DNA from 2 places in the Paenibacillus sp. BK720 genome. Region 1 is predicted to be linked to the other one. Evidence: riboswitches for the same ligand, from Rfam matches in the RefSeq annotation. Region 1 holds a riboswitch; the other holds the start of a gene.
What was found. A riboswitch is a leader RNA that binds a small molecule or an ion and turns the genes downstream of it on or off. The one in region 1 is predicted to bind thiamine pyrophosphate.
Positions count from the first base shown of each region.

Region 1 (8,089 bases):
TCAAATTCCCCCTTGTCATGGAGGTTGTGAAAGTAACGATTGTCCTGGCGGTCGTAGGTTCCCTGAAGTACTTCGACCTGATTTACGTCATGACGGACGGCGGGCCGAACGGCTCCAGCGAAGTAATGGCGTCGTACATGTACCATAAAGCCTTTAAGGCTTATGACTTCGGTTACGGCAGCGCGGTTGGCTTCTTCCTGCTTGTTATCTGTCTGGTAGCAACATGGATCATCCGAAAGGCAACGGCCAGCAAAGACACGATCCAGTATTCCTAAGTAAAATAAATTCATTAAGCTAATGCTTACGAGGTAAGAATCATCACAAACAGCCTTATAAAGGCTGTTTGGGTGATAATTCTTTTCAGGAGGTACGCTTCATGTCATCGACAACTATGAAACTGGGCGGAGAAGCGAAATCCGGTTCGAGAATAGGAATGAAGGTCGGCTACGCTGTACTGTACATTGTTCTCATTGCCGTAGCGGTGTTCCAGGTTTATCCGCTCATCTGGCTCTTGTTCTTCTCTTTGAAAAACAACCAGGAAGTGTTTAATCTATCGCCGTTTGCTTTGCCATCGCCTCCGCACTGGAGCAACTACAGCAAAGTGTGGAACGCGGGCAATATCGATACGTATTTCCTGAACAGCGTATGGATTACGGTAGCGGCAACGGCTGCGACGATTGTGCTTGGTAGCCTTGTGACGTTCGCGATTACCCGCATGAAATGGAAGCTCAGCTCGCTTGTCCTCGGTCTTTTTATGGTTGCCATGATGATTCCGGTACACTCGACGCTGATTCCGCTGTTCAGCATGTTCAACAAGGTCCATCTGATCGACAATCCGTTGTCTCTCATCCTGTCTTACGTGGCATTTAACATGCCGATCACCATTATGATTCTGCTTGGCTTCTATGTCGCTCTGCCGAAGGAAGTGGAGGAAGCGGCTATCATCGATGGAGCCAGCATCCATAAGGTATTCTTCAGCATCGTGTTCCCGATGACCAGCTCAGTGCTCGCGACAACGGGCATCATCAACATGATCTACAACTGGAACGAATTTATTTTCGTCAATACGTTTATCAGCTCGGATAAGTTCAAGACGCTTACCGTTGGCGTACAGAACTTTATCGGCCAATACACCACCGATTGGGGCGCAATCGGCGCCACGCTGATGATCAGCATCCTGCCGATCCTTATCACGTTCTTGTTCCTCAGCGACCGGATCGTAGAAGGCATCGCGGCCGGTTCGGTAAAAGGTTAAATTGAAAATCGGCAACGGGGCTGGCTGTGCCAAAGTCATGAATAATGACTTTGGCACAGCCATCTTTTGTTTTCACCCCTAGATATGCGTCGTTTTGCTTCAGCCGTACAGCTTGCTCCCGGACATTTTGAACGAATCCGCCTGTTCTTTCATTCCGGCCTGGAAAGCCTCTTCGTTGTTCAGACCCCGTGCTTCCGCGTATTCCCGGATGTCTTGCGTAATCCGCATGCTGCAGAACTTCGGTCCGCACATGGAGCAGAAGTGAGCCGTTTTCGCCGCCTCGGCTGGCAGCGTCTCGTCATGGTAGGCGATTGCCCGTTCGGGATCAAGGGACAAATGGAACTGGTCGCGCCATCGGAATTCGAACCTTGCCTTCGACAAGGCATCGTCCCGGAGTTTCGCCATGGGATGTCCTTTGGCGAGGTCGGCGGCATGCGCCGCTATTTTGTAGGCGATGACACCGTCTTTAACGTCTTCTTTATTGGGAAGGCCCAGATGCTCTTTCGGCGTTACGTAGCATAACATTGCCGTTCCGAACCAACCGATCATCGCCGCTCCTATCGCCGATGTGATATGGTCGTAGCCCGGCGCGATGTCCGTGGTCAGCGGCCCCAGCGTATAAAACGGCGCTTCCTTGCAGATTTCCATTTGGAGATCGACGTTTTCTTTGATCAGATGCAGGGGAACGTGGCCCGGCCCTTCGATCATAACCTGAACATCATGCTTCCAAGCGATTTCCGTCAATTCTCCAAGCGTTCTCAGCTCCGCGAATTGAGCTTCGTCGTTAGCGTCCGCAATGGAGCCTGGACGAAGGCCGTCCCCAAGCGAAAACGTTACGTCGTAAGCTTTCATAATCTCGCATATTTCTTCAAAGTGGGTATAGAGGAAGTTTTCCTTGTGGTGAGCGAGACACCAGGCGGCCATGATGGAGCCGCCACGGGAAACGATGCCGGTGACGCGCTTGGCGGTAAGCGGAATGTAACGCAGCAGCACGCCGGCATGAATGGTGAAATAATCGACTCCTTGTTCCGCCTGTTCAATTAACGTATCGCGGAACACTTCCCAGCTCAGGTCTTCCGCTTTTCCGTTCACTTTTTCAAGCGCCTGGTAAATCGGCACCGTGCCAACGGGAACGGGGGAGTTGCGGATAATCCATTCGCGGGTCGTATGGATGTTTTTGCCCGTGGACAAGTCCATGATCGTATCCGCTCCCCAGCGGGTCGCCCACGTCATCTTCTCGACTTCCTCTTCGATAGAGGAGGTAACGGCCGAATTGCCGATGTTGGCGTTAATCTTTACATGGAAGCGGCTCCCGATGATCATCGGTTCGAGTTCGGGATGATTGATGTTCGCCGGTATAACCGCACGTCCGCGGGCTACCTCCGAACGGACCAGCTTGGGATCAACACCCTCGCGAATCGCAATAAACTCCATTTCCGAAGTGACGATGCCTTTGCGGGCGTAGTGAAGCTGGGTCACGTTTCGCCCCGGTTGTGCCTGAAGAGGCCGGTGGTTCAGGCCGGGAAATACTTCCGCGCCTTTCTCCTTCGCGCGTTCCTCGTTTGCAAAGCCGTTGTCTTCCGGCCTGACGATGCGGCCGTCGTAGGCTTCCGTGTCGCAACGTTCGTTAATCCACCCGCCCCGCACAATCGGGAGCCCTTTGCGTACATCGGCCTCGTAGGACTCGTCCGTGTAAGGGCCGCTAGAGTCATACACCTGCACCGGTTCATTCGGCTGCGGCTGTCCGTCTTTCCCTTGGCTGTCGGCTAATACGATTTCGCGCACGGGAACCCGAATATCTTCCCTCGATCCTCTCACATACGTTTTGCGGCTGCCCGGCAGCGGCGTCGATAAAATCGGCATCAAAAAACCTCCTTAAGAACATTCGATAGATTCAGGAATGTCCGCTAGGAGGCCGTTGTTAGGGGAAATGAGAATGTACGCGTTAGGCACGACGAATAGGCAGAGCTCGCCCCGGCAGGGCAAAGCTCGCATCCCCCCGGCCGCTCCCACAAAGACAGCTTTTGATGCGGCCGGACGATATCCGGCAACGAAAAAAGCCGCCCCGTCGGGAGCGGCTTGAGGTGTCGAAATCCGTGCAAATCGAAACGGACGAATGACAATAGCACCCGTTTCTATCGCATATGACTGACGCGCACAAGACCACTTTCCTACGCTGGCATGACCCAGATCAGGTTCGAAGGGACCAAGGCTACGCCTTATCTCAGCCCTTGCGGGCGCCCCTAGTGGAATTCCTAGTGACAAGAGTACACTCGTATCCAGTTTCTGTCAAGCAAGCTTTCAAGCGGATTTTTCATTTCATGGCTCATAGGCAGGATGATTTGGCCGTGTATGGAATAGTAATATACAATCTCGTACTTGATCAGGGGAGGTTGGATGAATTGGACAATCAGCCATTCAAGCATGCGGTCAGAAACCCTTCGGGCGTTAAGAACATTTTCGGGATGACGGTGCTGTGTTCACTCTTTCTTGTTAGCAAGCTGCGGGGGAAAGACGACGGTACCGCCTTGTCTATTTTCGGAATCGCGGTGTTCTGCTTCTGCGCTGCCGCATTGCTTTGGTCGCTGTACCGGGCCGTTCAGAAGCCGATTGATCTCTGCCTGCGGGAGGATGCGCTTTTGCTCAATGGAAATACGATTGCTCCGGAGCAAATTAAGGTCATCATGATCAGAAGGGACTCGGTTCACCCCATTATCGGGATCAAGCCTCATGGCGCGAGAATTGTTCCTGTCCGCATGTGCTTCAGGTACGTGGATAAAGAGGAGCAAGGCTTCGCTGATATCGCTGACTGGGCGAAGAAGAATAACGTAAAAGTCGATTACGGTTTCTTTTTTAGATGGATATAAGATTTGCACCCGGCTTTACCTATTGGTCGTACAATAAAGATAACCCGCTTCTTCTAAAACGGATCAACCAAGCGATGAAAAGCTTTAACGCCATTTGAACGGTGTAATATGGAGGGCTGCCATGAAGTCTATTACGATGAAAGCGCTGGTCTATGAAGCTTACGGTTCGCCGGAGGTTCTCCGGATCAAAGAAGTGGAAGTCCCTGCGCCGAAGGAGCATGAAGTGCTGATCGAGGTTCATGCCGCTTCGGTCAATTCATGGGATTGGGATCTGCTCCGCGGCAAGCCGTACATAACCCGCATTGGCGGCTTCCGCAAGCCGCGGTATCCGATTCTTGGCGCGGATATTGCCGGGAAAATAATTGCCGTTGGCGCCTCCGCCACGCGGTTCCGGCCGGGCGACGAGGTGTTCGGCGATCTATCCGGCTGCAGCTGGGGAGGATTTGCCGAATATGTATGCGCGCGTGAGGATGCCTTGACCCCAATGCCGAAGCGGCTAAGCTTCGAGCAAGCGGCTGCGATTCCGCAAGCCGCCGTGCTTGCCCTGCAGGGAATGCGCGATAAAGGGAATTTGCAGAAGGGCCAGCATGTGCTTATCAATGGGGCAGGGGGTGGCGTAGGGACGTTTGCGATCCAATATGCCAAGCTGCATGAGGCTGAAGTAACCGCCGTGGACCGTGCAAGCAAGCGGGACATGCTGCTGTCACTCGGAGCGGATCATATGCTGGATTACGAGAAAGAGGACTTTACCGCGACCGGAAGGCAATACGATCTTATCCTCGATGTAGTGGGGACCCGTTCGGTCTTCAAGGTAAAGCGTGCGCTTAAGAAAGGCGGTACGTACGTCATGATTGGCGGCTTAATGCCGCGTCTTCTCCAGACCCTGCTGGCCGCACCGCTATTCCGCAGGCTTGAGAAGAAGAACATGACCATTCTGGTTCATAAGCCGAATCAGGCGGATCAACAGGTATGGCGGTCGCTTGCTGAGGCGGGCCGGATTGCTCCCGTCATTGACCGGCTTTATGGCCTGCAGGATGCCGCCGAGGCTCTCCGGTATTTCGGGGAAGGGGAGTTTAAAGGCAAAATCGTTGTCCGCATGAAAAGCGAAAACCCCAAGCCATAAGGCTTGGGGTTTCTTGACGTTCGTTTTTTATCCCATTATTTCGTGACGGTAACGGTAATGGTATCGCTAGTGGTAACGCCTGCCGCATTCACTAGCTCGCAGCGGTATTCGTAGGTGCCGGGCTTTTTCTCCGAAACGGCGGTTACGGCGGTTTGCGCCGCGGGAGTAGCTTCCTTCAGCGATTGCGTATCAATTAGCACGCCATTCTCGTATAAGCGATATTCCGATGCGTTTGTGCCCCACCATAGGTTCATCGTTACTTTGTAGCTTCCGTCTTGATCCCAGTTGTCATGGGACAGGACGGCTTTGCCCGGTGAAGCGTCGGTTACTTGAACGACCAGCGTGCTGCTGGACGTTTTGCCGTAGGCATTCATCAATTCCGCGGTGTACGTGTAGGTTCCGTTAGCTTTGCCCGCGATTTTGGTTTGAACGGATTGGGCGAAAGGAGAGGCGTCCTTCAATTGGGCGGTATCGACCAGCACGCCATTCTCATACAGTCTGTACTCTGTGCCGTTATTGCCCCACCACAGGTTCATCGTTACCGTATAGCTACCGTCTTGAAGACCGTTATCCCAGCCGTTGTCATGGGATAAGACGGGCGTTCCCGGAGCACCGGCGGCAAGCGGCTTGCTTGTCACTTTGAACGCGTAGCTTGCGGTGGACGTATTGCCTGCGTTGTCGGTTACCGTATATTTGACCGTATGGCTTCCGATACCAAGCTTGGAGGCTGCGATAGAATATCCATTTGCAATTACGCTATTGTCCAAGAGCAGCTGCTCCGAAGCAACACCGGAAAGCGAGTCGCTGCTTGCAATTTCATAGACAAGAGTCGCCGTCTCAACAACGTCTGCCACTTGTCCGCCGGATTGCGTTAACACCGCAGTTGGAGCGGTCTTGTCCAATGGGACATGGACCGAAGCCACGCTGCTTTTGTTGCCTGCCGCATCAACCGCGTAATAAGTAAATGTATGATTGCCCTCAGCGGTTACGGTAACCGGCGTTATGTAATCGGAAAAGCTATCGTTGTTTAACGCGTAAAACGATTCTACTTTACCTTCCGAGTTGTCTTTAGCGGTTACGGCCACTTGAACATCCCGATTAAACCAGCCTTCCGCATTAGGGGAAGCGGACAGCGAGGCTTCAGCGGTTGGCGGCGCGTTATCCGCCGGTTGAGAAACCGTGAAATCCGCGAGGCTGCGCGGTTTGAGCTGGTACAAGTCTTTGAAAATAGCGGACACGCCGGTAATCGTTACCCTCTGGCCAACGGCGTAAGGGAAGCTGCTTTGCGTAAGGCCCGTGCGACCGTCAACACGGATATGATTAACCGTTCCGTTATCGCTGACCGCATCAAATTCGAAGGAGCCGGATGGCGTGGCGGAGACGATATTGGCAATCGCGACGTCCCTCAGCTGAAGCAGTTGGCCTTGATTGGAGCCGTCCGCTGCGTTTACCGCGCTTGGGGCCGGCAAAGCCGCCGTCCCTGTTTTTTCGATCGCGACAATATCCCCAAGCTCAAGCTCGGCATTATAGAGTGCGGTGGTTGCCGTTACTTTGACAACATCGCCCTGATGATAACCGGCTGCGTTCTGGTACACGTAAATACCGCCTGTCTCATCCTGCAGGTAGAAGGTTTGCCCGCCGAAAATACCAGGCTCCGTCGTCACCACGCCTTCAACCGTAACGGTGGCGCCTACGTTTGCGGCACGGGATTCCGCAATGGTGCTCTTGGCCGGGATTCCGCCTTCGTCGCCCGGAAGCGGCTCAGCCGGTACGTTGCCGAGCGTAACGGCTTCAGTCAGCAGGTTCGTGCTGTTTTGTCTAAGCCGAAGATTAGCGGCACCGGTGGATCCGGCTTTTAAGCGGATGGTTAAATCCTTATAAGCATGTCCCGCGGCGTCGGCCGTAACGCTGAAGTTCGCGCTGTAGCCGTAAGCCGTCGGCCAAGTTCCGTCCGTATTTTGCACCTGAGCGATTTGGGTGCCGCCGCTCGTTAAATAAACGCCAATCTGATAATTGCTGACGGTCGAATTAGGAGCCAGGTTGTTAAATACGACACGAACCGGGAACGACGTTCCGCTGCTGGGCAGCGTTGACTGGTGGACAAAGCTGTATGCCGGATTCGAGACAGCCGTCGCGCCGCCGTATGAACCAGCCTTAAACGTCGAGCGGTCATACCATTTGTAGCCTGCATTCGGAGCTGCCCATGGTTCAGGCTGCGGCTCCGTGGACAAGGATGGCGTCTCGAAAGGAAGCAGGGCAGTAGGCTGGTCGAGCTGCAAGCCATTTACTTGGCTGAGGCTTGTATAGCTTTCCTTTGTCGACAGCCAGTCGATCAGGTTCACGAGCAATACGCCGTCATTCGCTTCTTTGAAGCCGTCGTAAGTGGTTTTCTTAGCGCCCGTATCTTCACGCAAATATTTAGGCGTGACGTCCTCAACGGGGGAGGAATCGCCGATAAAAGCCGCTTTCCCGCCGCCAAGCTTGGAGACGGCTACATAAGGGCCTTCCGCTGTGCCGCCGCCGTTGTATACCCCTTGGTCAACCGCGCTTGCCCATGCTTCGTTTGTTTGAGGCAGGTACACAATGCCTTTTGCTTTTGCCGGATCAATAATGGCAAGCGTCGAGCCGGCATGCATGGCGACGGCCGATACGCCTTCCGTAATGCCAAACGCCTGATTCGGAGCGACAATGTTTGTTGCGTTAATGTCGCCAAGCGCATTGTAACGGAAGCGGATGCCGAAGTGATCGGCCAGCCAGTCCGAGCTTGCGACATTTTGCATGGCCGAGGAATTGGCTTCCTCCGTGCTCATGCCTTGAGCCGGATTCGTCCATGCGCCGCGGCGG
Region 1 is NZ_JAASRQ010000003.1:554,899-562,987, forward strand. Features, by position in the region: gene FHT67_RS14550 (carbohydrate ABC transporter permease) at 1-275, shown strand, start outside; gene FHT67_RS14555 (carbohydrate ABC transporter permease) at 377-1,255, shown strand; gene thiC (phosphomethylpyrimidine synthase ThiC) at 1,355-3,118, opposite strand; TPP riboswitch at 3,407-3,510, opposite strand; gene FHT67_RS14565 (hypothetical protein) at 3,658-4,122, shown strand; gene FHT67_RS14570 (NAD(P)-dependent alcohol dehydrogenase) at 4,244-5,245, shown strand; gene FHT67_RS14575 (OmpL47-type beta-barrel domain-containing protein) at 5,281-8,089, opposite strand, start outside.

Region 2 (8,089 bases), on a different contig from region 1:
GCGCTCATTAAGGGAGAAGCTCCTCTTTAAACGCATATGTAGAGGAACAGCCTTTTCGTGACGCGAAAAGGCTGTTTGGGTTTGGTTAGACGCCGACCGAAGCTGCAAGCGAGGAGTATTGAACTGCTGCAGTAGCGCCAGTGATCGCTACCGAGATCGAGTTAACGGCAACTTCAAGCGTGTATTCGTGAGCGCCGACAGTCAGCGTGTCGAAGTAAGTGATCGGAATCGTTACTTCAAGATCAAGAACTGTCGCTAGAGCAACCGTTGCGAAAGTTGTATTTGTAACCGAAGCTACAACTACGCCGTCGCGAAGCAAATCCACGGTGATCGTTGGGTTGAGCAATACGCCGGCGATCGTACCGGAAAGCGCAACATCGACAACCCCGTCAACTTTTACTTTATTGGCTGCAGCCGTAGTAACCGTAACGGGCACGGCAAGAATTTCAACCGGCGGAATGACTGTTCCGATGATACCGATTGCGCCAAGCGGGAAGACTCCTCCGTTAGCACCGTATACCGCAGCACCAGGACCGGCAGGGCCGGTAGCGCCAGTAGGACCCGTAGGGCCAGTAGGTCCTGTAGGTCCAGTAGGGCCAGTAGGGCCAGTCAGACCAGTCAGACCAGTCAGACCAGTCAGACCTGTCAAGCCTGTTTCTCCCATATCTAATCCTCTCCTTTCAATTGATATACCACATGATATGTTCAGAGATTCATAGAGAAGACGGTATCTGCCGTGAACGATTGTCTATTTTTGCTAGAATAGGTCATTCGCGATAGTTGGGCGGAGTCATATGCCTGATTTCCGTCCCTTTTGGCTATTCGTCCATTAGGATTGCTCTATTAAAGCATAAGTTGAAGATATGTAAGTTATCAATCCGGCACCGGTTAAGGAAGGAGCTCCGGCTTGACTAGAAGAGAGTTTTTAATAGTAGGAGTTTTGCCGTTTAGAGGTGAAAATCAATGATCGCTGTTATTATGGCAGGAGGTAAGGGAACGCGGTTTTGGCCAAGAAGCACGGTTGCCAAGCCGAAGCAGTTTCTGACATTAGCTTCGGAAGAGGCAACGATGCTGCAGCAAACCTACGCTCGATTCCGTTCCTGTCTGCCGGAAGAAAACGTGTATGTCGCCGTAAGCGAAAACTATTTGCCAATGGTAAAGGAACAGCTTCCCGAGCTGGGAGAAAATCGTATTATTATAGAACCCGAGCAGAGAGACACTGCGCCATGTATCGCATTGACAGCCAGTTATTTCATGAAGCTGGAGCAGGATGACGTGCTGGTAACGGCGCCTTCCGATCAATATATTCCGGATACGGAGGAATTGATGGATGCGCTGCGAGCGGCGGAACAGGCGGCCAAGAAGGACGGGGTTGTCGTTACGCTTGGCATCGTCCCGACAAGAGCCGAAACGGGTTACGGCTACATCGAAACGATAGATTCGGAGGATCACGCGGAGAAGTTCGGGGAACGAATCAAAGAGGTTAAAGCTTTCATCGAGAAGCCAACCAAGGAAAAAGCCGAGAAACTCATAGAGCTTCCGAATATGTATTGGAACAGCGGTATTTTTATTTGGAAGCCATCTACCATCGCCGGTTACATGATGAAGTATCAGCCGGGGATGTGGTCCATCTTTGATCAGAAGGATGAAGAATTCAGGCAGTCGTATGCCGGTTTGCAAAAACTTTCTATCGATTATGCCTTGGTAGAAAAGCTGGAGCGTCTCTATACGATCCCTATCGAATTTATTTGGGACGATGTTGGCACATGGACCTCGCTTGAAAGGATATTCACGACGGACGGCGACGGAAATTTGCTGCTGGGCCAAGTATTTCCGTTTGCTACCCGCAACACGATTATTTATTCGGAGCAGCAGCAGGTTGTTACAATCGGCATTGAAGATCTGATTATCGTTTCGACCGAAGAGGGCCTTCTTATTTGCCGCAAAGCGGACGAACAAAACGTCAAGCATGCCATCGCCGTGCTCACTGCCGATCAAGAAGGCCGGCAGGGATGAAAGCATTGATTACAGGGATAACCGGTTTTGTAGGCAGTCATCTTGCCGAGCATCTGCTCGGCGAGGGGATTGAAGTGACAGGAACCATGAGGAGTCACAGTTCGCTGCGCCATATTCGCCATCTGCTGCCGGATATGTGCCTGTATGAGTGCGAGCTGATGGACCCTCAAGCGGTTGAGCGTATGATGGCGGACATTCGGCCGGATCTGATTTTTCATTTGGCGGCGCAAAGCTTTGTGCCGCTGTCCTGGGAATCGCCTGCCGAGACCATGACGAACAATATTATTGGGCAGGTTCACCTGCTGGAAGCCGTCAGGAAGCTAGGTTTAGCCTCCAAAGTGCTGATTGCCTGCTCCAGCGAGGAATACGGGCATGTGGAAGAGGACGAGGTGCCGGTTAAGGAAACCAATCCGCTTCGCCCGAACAGTCCGTACGCTGTGAGCAAGATCGCCCAGGATTACTTGGGCTACCAATATTTCAAAACGTACGGGCAGCATATCGTCCGAACACGAACCTTTAACCATCACGGTCCCCGCAGAGGCGCGCAGTTCGTCAGCTCGAATTTTGCCAAGCAAATCGCGGAAATCGAGAAAGGGCTGAAACCCCCGGTTCTGCATGTCGGGAATCTGGAAGCCAAACGGGATTTCACGGATGTCCGCGACGTGGTTAGAGCATACCGGATGGCGTTGAACGATTGCGAGGCTGGGGAAATCTATAATATCGCATCCGGCCAGTGCCATGAAATCCGCGAAGTGATCCAAATCCTGCTTAGCTATAGCACCGTGGATATTACGATAGAGGAAGACAAAACAAGGCTTCGGCCCTCCGATGTGAAGGTGCTTGTGGGGGATTACGGCAAGTTTTACGAGCGGACCGGATGGAAACCGGAAATTCCGTTTGAGCAAACAATGAAGGATTTATTGGATTATTGGCGCAATGAGCTGGCTTAACAAGGCCTGACCCGGCAGGGGAGATCCATCCCGATGCCGGGTCAGGCTTTTGTATTTGTCTAGATCAGACGAAGCTCCCTTAACCGGTTCTTGATCCTTTGGCCGATGACGGCAGGAGAGAACTCGTTGTGAATCGTCCTCATGCCGCTTGCCGCAATCGACTCCCGCCAGCGCGTATCGGTAACGAGACGCTGCATGTATTCCGATGCATGGCGGATATTAGGCTCCGCCCAAATCTGATGACTCTTGTAAGGTCCCCAATCCTGCCCGATATTAACGAGCTGGTAGGATACCGGACAAGAATTCGACGCATTCATAAACTCCGTATTGCCGGACCAGTTCGTAGCGATAACGGGCTTGCCTAAATACATCGCTTCCGCGAGACCGAGTCCAAATCCCTCTGCTCGGTGAAGGGAGACATAGCTGTCCGTGCACTGCAGCAGGGCATTTACTTCGTACCTGGTTAACACTTTATCCATTAAATGCACATTGCTCCGTTCGGCAATCAGCTTCTTCAGCTCGGCAAGCTCGTTTGGACGAAAGTCCGGATTGTTTACCTTCAGGACAAGACCGACACGCTGATCGTTCTTGTCAAAGGCCAGCTTGAAGGCTTCAATTACCGCGCGGGGATTTTTGCGCAGGGTAGAGCTCTGCACGTCGTACATCATTAGAAAAAGAAACCGGTTCTCCGGCAGACCAAAGGAAGAGCGGTTAATATTCGGCGCGACTTGTACCTGGATACAGTGCGGAATCGTTATAACGGGAACGGATGCCCGTTTGGAGACGGACTCGGCAACAAATTTGCTGCTGACCCAGACCTCGTTGACATGGCTGAAACCCTCCACATGCTCATCCGGAAACTCCGGCAGCTCCCAATGCCAATACCCGATGTTGTAACGGCCGTTGAACAACTCGTTTCCGAAATGCTCTCGGGCAGGACGCATAAAGTCGGCGTTCATATGAAAGATATTGGTGTTGTACCGGGCTTTGTCCAGCAGCTTGTGAGACCAGCTGTAATCCGACATTCTCGAGGCTACGGCAAGCGGAAAGTTAAGAAGGCCAAACGGAATGGCCGCCGTATCGATCGCTTTCGCTGCAAGCCGCGAGGATTCCCCGATTCCCATCTCCGCATGAACGAAGCCGATAATATTCACGCCTGGTTCCCGAAGGGAAGCTTCGGATTGAAGCGTCGCCCGCTCCGCAGCAGGCTGCCGGGTTCTGCGTTTTTTGAAGAGCCGACGATGCTTTCGCCTTGACTTGCGCTTATCGGTTCGTTTGCCGGATGGTCTGGAGCGGGCTCCGGATTTGCGTGTTCTAGATTTCGCCTTTCTCGGCTGTTTGGACTTCCTGCCCGTCTTGTGTCGTTTTTTCACCCCGGTTCAATCCTCTCGATATTAGCGGATATGCACTCGACTACATACTATTCATCCCCGTCACATGGCTATAAGGACAACAACCTACGAGCCGCAAAAACGGCGTATGACTAACCCTAATCCTTGTTATTGTTAAAAACGAGGCTGGCTTTTTCGGGCAGAAAGGGTATAATGGGGGTTACTGACGTAAGTGAATAGCACCGGGGAGCTGGTTGAGGCTAGCTGAGAGGGAATTCCGAAGAAAATTCCGACCCTTATACCTGATCTGGATAATGCCAGCGTAGGAATTGTTATTTAGGTGTGCCTTCCATGCAAGGGTGGGGCAGACCTGTAATAAAGCTGACGAATTGTATGGCTCTCCGGACATCGGAGGGCTTTTTTTATGTTCAGAAGGTAGTCCGGCCATAATAGCAAGCGTCATAGTCAAAAAGAGAGAGGGAGAGAAAGATGAGATCAGGTGCAAAGAGAAGGGGCGCTATTGCCGCAGCTATGCTGTCGGTTGTCGTGCTGCTGTCCGCATGCGGCTCGAACAACAATAAGAATGCGGGGAGCGAGCCGGCGGGTAACGGAGCGGACAAGCCGTTGACCAAAGTGAAGGTCGTTCTGGATTGGACGCCTAACACGAATCATACCGGATTGTACGTGGCGCGGGATAAAGGTTACTTCAAGGAGCAGGGTCTTGATGTCGAGATTATTCAACCCGGTCAGGACGGCGCGGATAAAATGGTCGCTTCCGGCGGAGCGGAGTTTGGCGTCGGATACCAGGAATCGCTCACTATGGCGCGTATCGCGGGCGTGCCCCTCGTATCCGTTGCCGCAGTGATCCAGCATAATACTTCGGGCTTCGCTTCTCCGGCGTCCAAAGGAATCGACTCTCCGAAAAAATTCGAAGGCAAAACCTACGGCGGCTGGGGTGCTCCGGTAGAAGAGGCGGTTATCGGCTCTCTCATGCAGGAGGAGAAAGCGGATGTGAAGAAGGTGAAAATGCTCAGCATCGGCGACACGGATTTCTTCACGGCGGTGAAGCGGGACATTGATTTTGCCTGGATCTATTACGCTTGGACCGGCGTTGAAGCGGAGCTGCGCGGCGAGAAGCTGAATATGGTTTATTTGACCGATTACAGCGACAAGCTGGATTACTATACGCCTCTTCTGGAAACCAGCGAAAAAATGATCGCCGAGAAGCCTGAGATCGTAAAGGCGTTTGTTGCCGGCGCCGCTGAAGGTTATCAGTTTGCGATTGACCATCCGGAGGATGCGGCGGAGGTGCTGATCAAGGCTGAGCCGGATCTGAATGCCGATCTCGTTCGCGCAAGCCAGAAGTGGCTCAGCCCGAAATATACGGATGACGCTTCGCAGTGGGGCGTGCAGAAGAAGGAAGTATGGGTTAATTATTCACAGTGGATGTTCGAGCACAAGCTGCTGGAGAAGGAGCTCGACGCGGATAAGGCCTTCACGAACGACTTCCTGCCGAAAGCTTAGGATCAAACCATAGGAGAAAAGGAGCTGACGATGATGGCTAACGCGCTTGTAAGTATTCAAATTCTGCCAACGACGCCAAACGGGGAAAGCGTTATTCCGTATGTGGACCGCGCTATCGAGATTATAAAGGCATCCGGCGTTCCTTACCGGGTAGCTCCGCTGGAGACTACGATGGAGGGCGAACTCCCTCAACTATTTCAAATCGTGCAGGCCATGAATGAAGCCATGACCGAGATGGGCTGTCCGTCCGTCATTTCGCAGGTGAAAGTCTATTTCAATCCAGCGAACGGAGCTTCCATGGGCCGGCTGTTGGAGAAGTATCCGGATGGGCAATAAAGGCTGGTATCATGCGGTCTGGCCTTCTCTGCTGCTCGTCATTCTAATCCTTGCCGCATGGCAGCTGTCGGTTGACGGAGGGGTTGTTCCCGAATGGGAGCTGCCTTCGCCAACGACGATTGTACAAGAAACGTTTGACGTCTGGCCTCGCCTAATGGACAATGCCTGGGCAACGGTAGAGCTTGCGCTTATCGGATTCGGCGGTGGCGCGGCTGCCGGAATCGTTCTAGCCGCCATTCTGCATCTTATCCCTTTTGTCCGGAGGGCCGTCTACCCGCTGCTAGTCGTCACGCAAAACGTTCCGGTTATCGCGATTGGCCCGATTCTAACGATATGGCTTGGTTACGGCGTTCTGCCGAAGCTTATTCTGGTCTGGATCGTATGCTTCTTCCCGGTATCCGTTGCCATGCTGAACGGCTTCAAGGACACCGATCCGACTCTTCGCAATTATATGCGGATGATAGGAGCGGGTGACTGGCAGCTGTTTATCCGGCTCGAATTGCCCAATGCCGTTACGCATTTATTCTCGGGCCTCAAAATCGCTTCTTCTTATGCCGTTCTTAGCGCAGTAGTTGCCGAATGGCTTGGGGCGGACAAAGGATTAGGCCATTATATGATTCTGTCATCCAAGGGCTATGAGCCGGCAAGGGTGTTTGCATCCGTCTTTCTGATCGTGGCGCTGAGCCTCGCTTTATTTGGACTGGTTGCTCTCATCGAAAGGCTTGTCATCCGGTGGCGTCCGACGAAAGGAGGGGGAAGGGCATGACAGCTCCGGCGCTTGAACTAAAAGAGATCAGCAAAAGCTTTGAATCCGGCCGGAAAAACGTTCTGAACGGCTTGTCGCTCACCGTCGCCGAGAACGAATTCGTCTCCATTATCGGTCCCTCCGGCAGCGGGAAAACAACGTTGTTCCAGTTGATTGGCGGATTGGAAAAGCCGTCGGCCGGTGAAGTCTGGATCGGAGGCAAGCCGGTAACCGGCAGCCGGGGGCATATTTCGTATATGCCTCAGCAAGCCTCTTTGATGCCGTGGCGTTCGGTGTCGGCCAATATTGTGCTTGCACTTGAAATTGCGGGAACGGAGCGCAAGGAGGCGGGCCGCCAGGCGCGTGAATGGCTGGAGCGCATCGGCCTTGCGGAGTACGCGGACTCTTATCCCCATGTGCTATCCGGCGGCATGCAGCAGCGGGTATCCTTTCTGCGGGCGCTGCTATCCCCCCAGACCTTAATGCTGCTCGACGAGCCGTTTGGCGCGCTTGACGCGTTAACGAGACAACAGATGCAGCAATGGCTGATGTCGATCTGGGAGCAGAACAAGCGGTCGGTTCTCCTCGTTACGCATAGTATCGAGGAAGCTTTGCTCCTGTCTGACCGGATCATCGTATTGTCGGCGGCGCCGGCAGTTATTTTGGAAGAGATTAAAGTGCCTTTCGAAAGACCACGCTCCCCGCAGCTATGGCGGGAACCGTTGTTTAACGAGCTGAAGCAGAAGATTCATGAGCTGCTTCATTAAGCGGGAAGGAGGACGATCATCATGGAACGGAAAAAGGCGATCGATGCGCATATTCATTTGGATTCCTATGGGGAAGCGGATCGCCAAGCTCTGCTTGAACAGGCTTTTGAAGAGGGGATCGAAGCGGTTGTGGCGGTGTCGATGCATTTGGATTCCAGCAAGACAAACGCAGCGCTCGCCGAGTCGTTCCCGGGCCGGGTGTTTCCCGCGTACGGCTATCATCCCGAACAGCCGGTTCCTTCGGAACGCGAACAAGATGAACTGTTTGCCTGGATAAGATCCAGACATGGGAACGAAGAAGCGTTCGCCATTGGCGAAGTTGGTTTGCCTTATTATTCCCGAACCTCCGCGGAAGCGGAAGGGCAGCCTTTTGACGAGGCGCCTTATCTCGATATACTGGACCGGTTTGCCGCGCTTGCA
Region 2 is NZ_JAASRQ010000002.1:914,435-922,523, forward strand. Features, by position in the region: gene FHT67_RS10740 (GT-D fold domain-containing protein) at 1-30, shown strand, start outside; gene FHT67_RS10745 (hypothetical protein) at 86-664, opposite strand; gene FHT67_RS10750 (mannose-1-phosphate guanylyltransferase) at 979-2,016, shown strand; gene FHT67_RS10755 (GDP-mannose 4,6-dehydratase) at 2,013-2,966, shown strand; gene FHT67_RS30495 (glycosyltransferase) at 3,026-4,339, opposite strand; TPP riboswitch at 4,531-4,643, shown strand; gene FHT67_RS10765 (ABC transporter substrate-binding protein) at 4,787-5,821, shown strand; gene FHT67_RS10770 (thiamine-binding protein) at 5,855-6,157, shown strand; gene FHT67_RS10775 (ABC transporter permease) at 6,147-6,923, shown strand; gene FHT67_RS10780 (ABC transporter ATP-binding protein) at 6,920-7,669, shown strand; gene FHT67_RS10785 (TatD family hydrolase) at 7,691-8,089, shown strand, end outside.
Region 2: linked by a shared signal. The riboswitch ahead of FHT67_RS10765 (ABC transporter substrate-binding protein) and the one ahead of thiC (phosphomethylpyrimidine synthase ThiC) in region 1 are both predicted to bind thiamine pyrophosphate.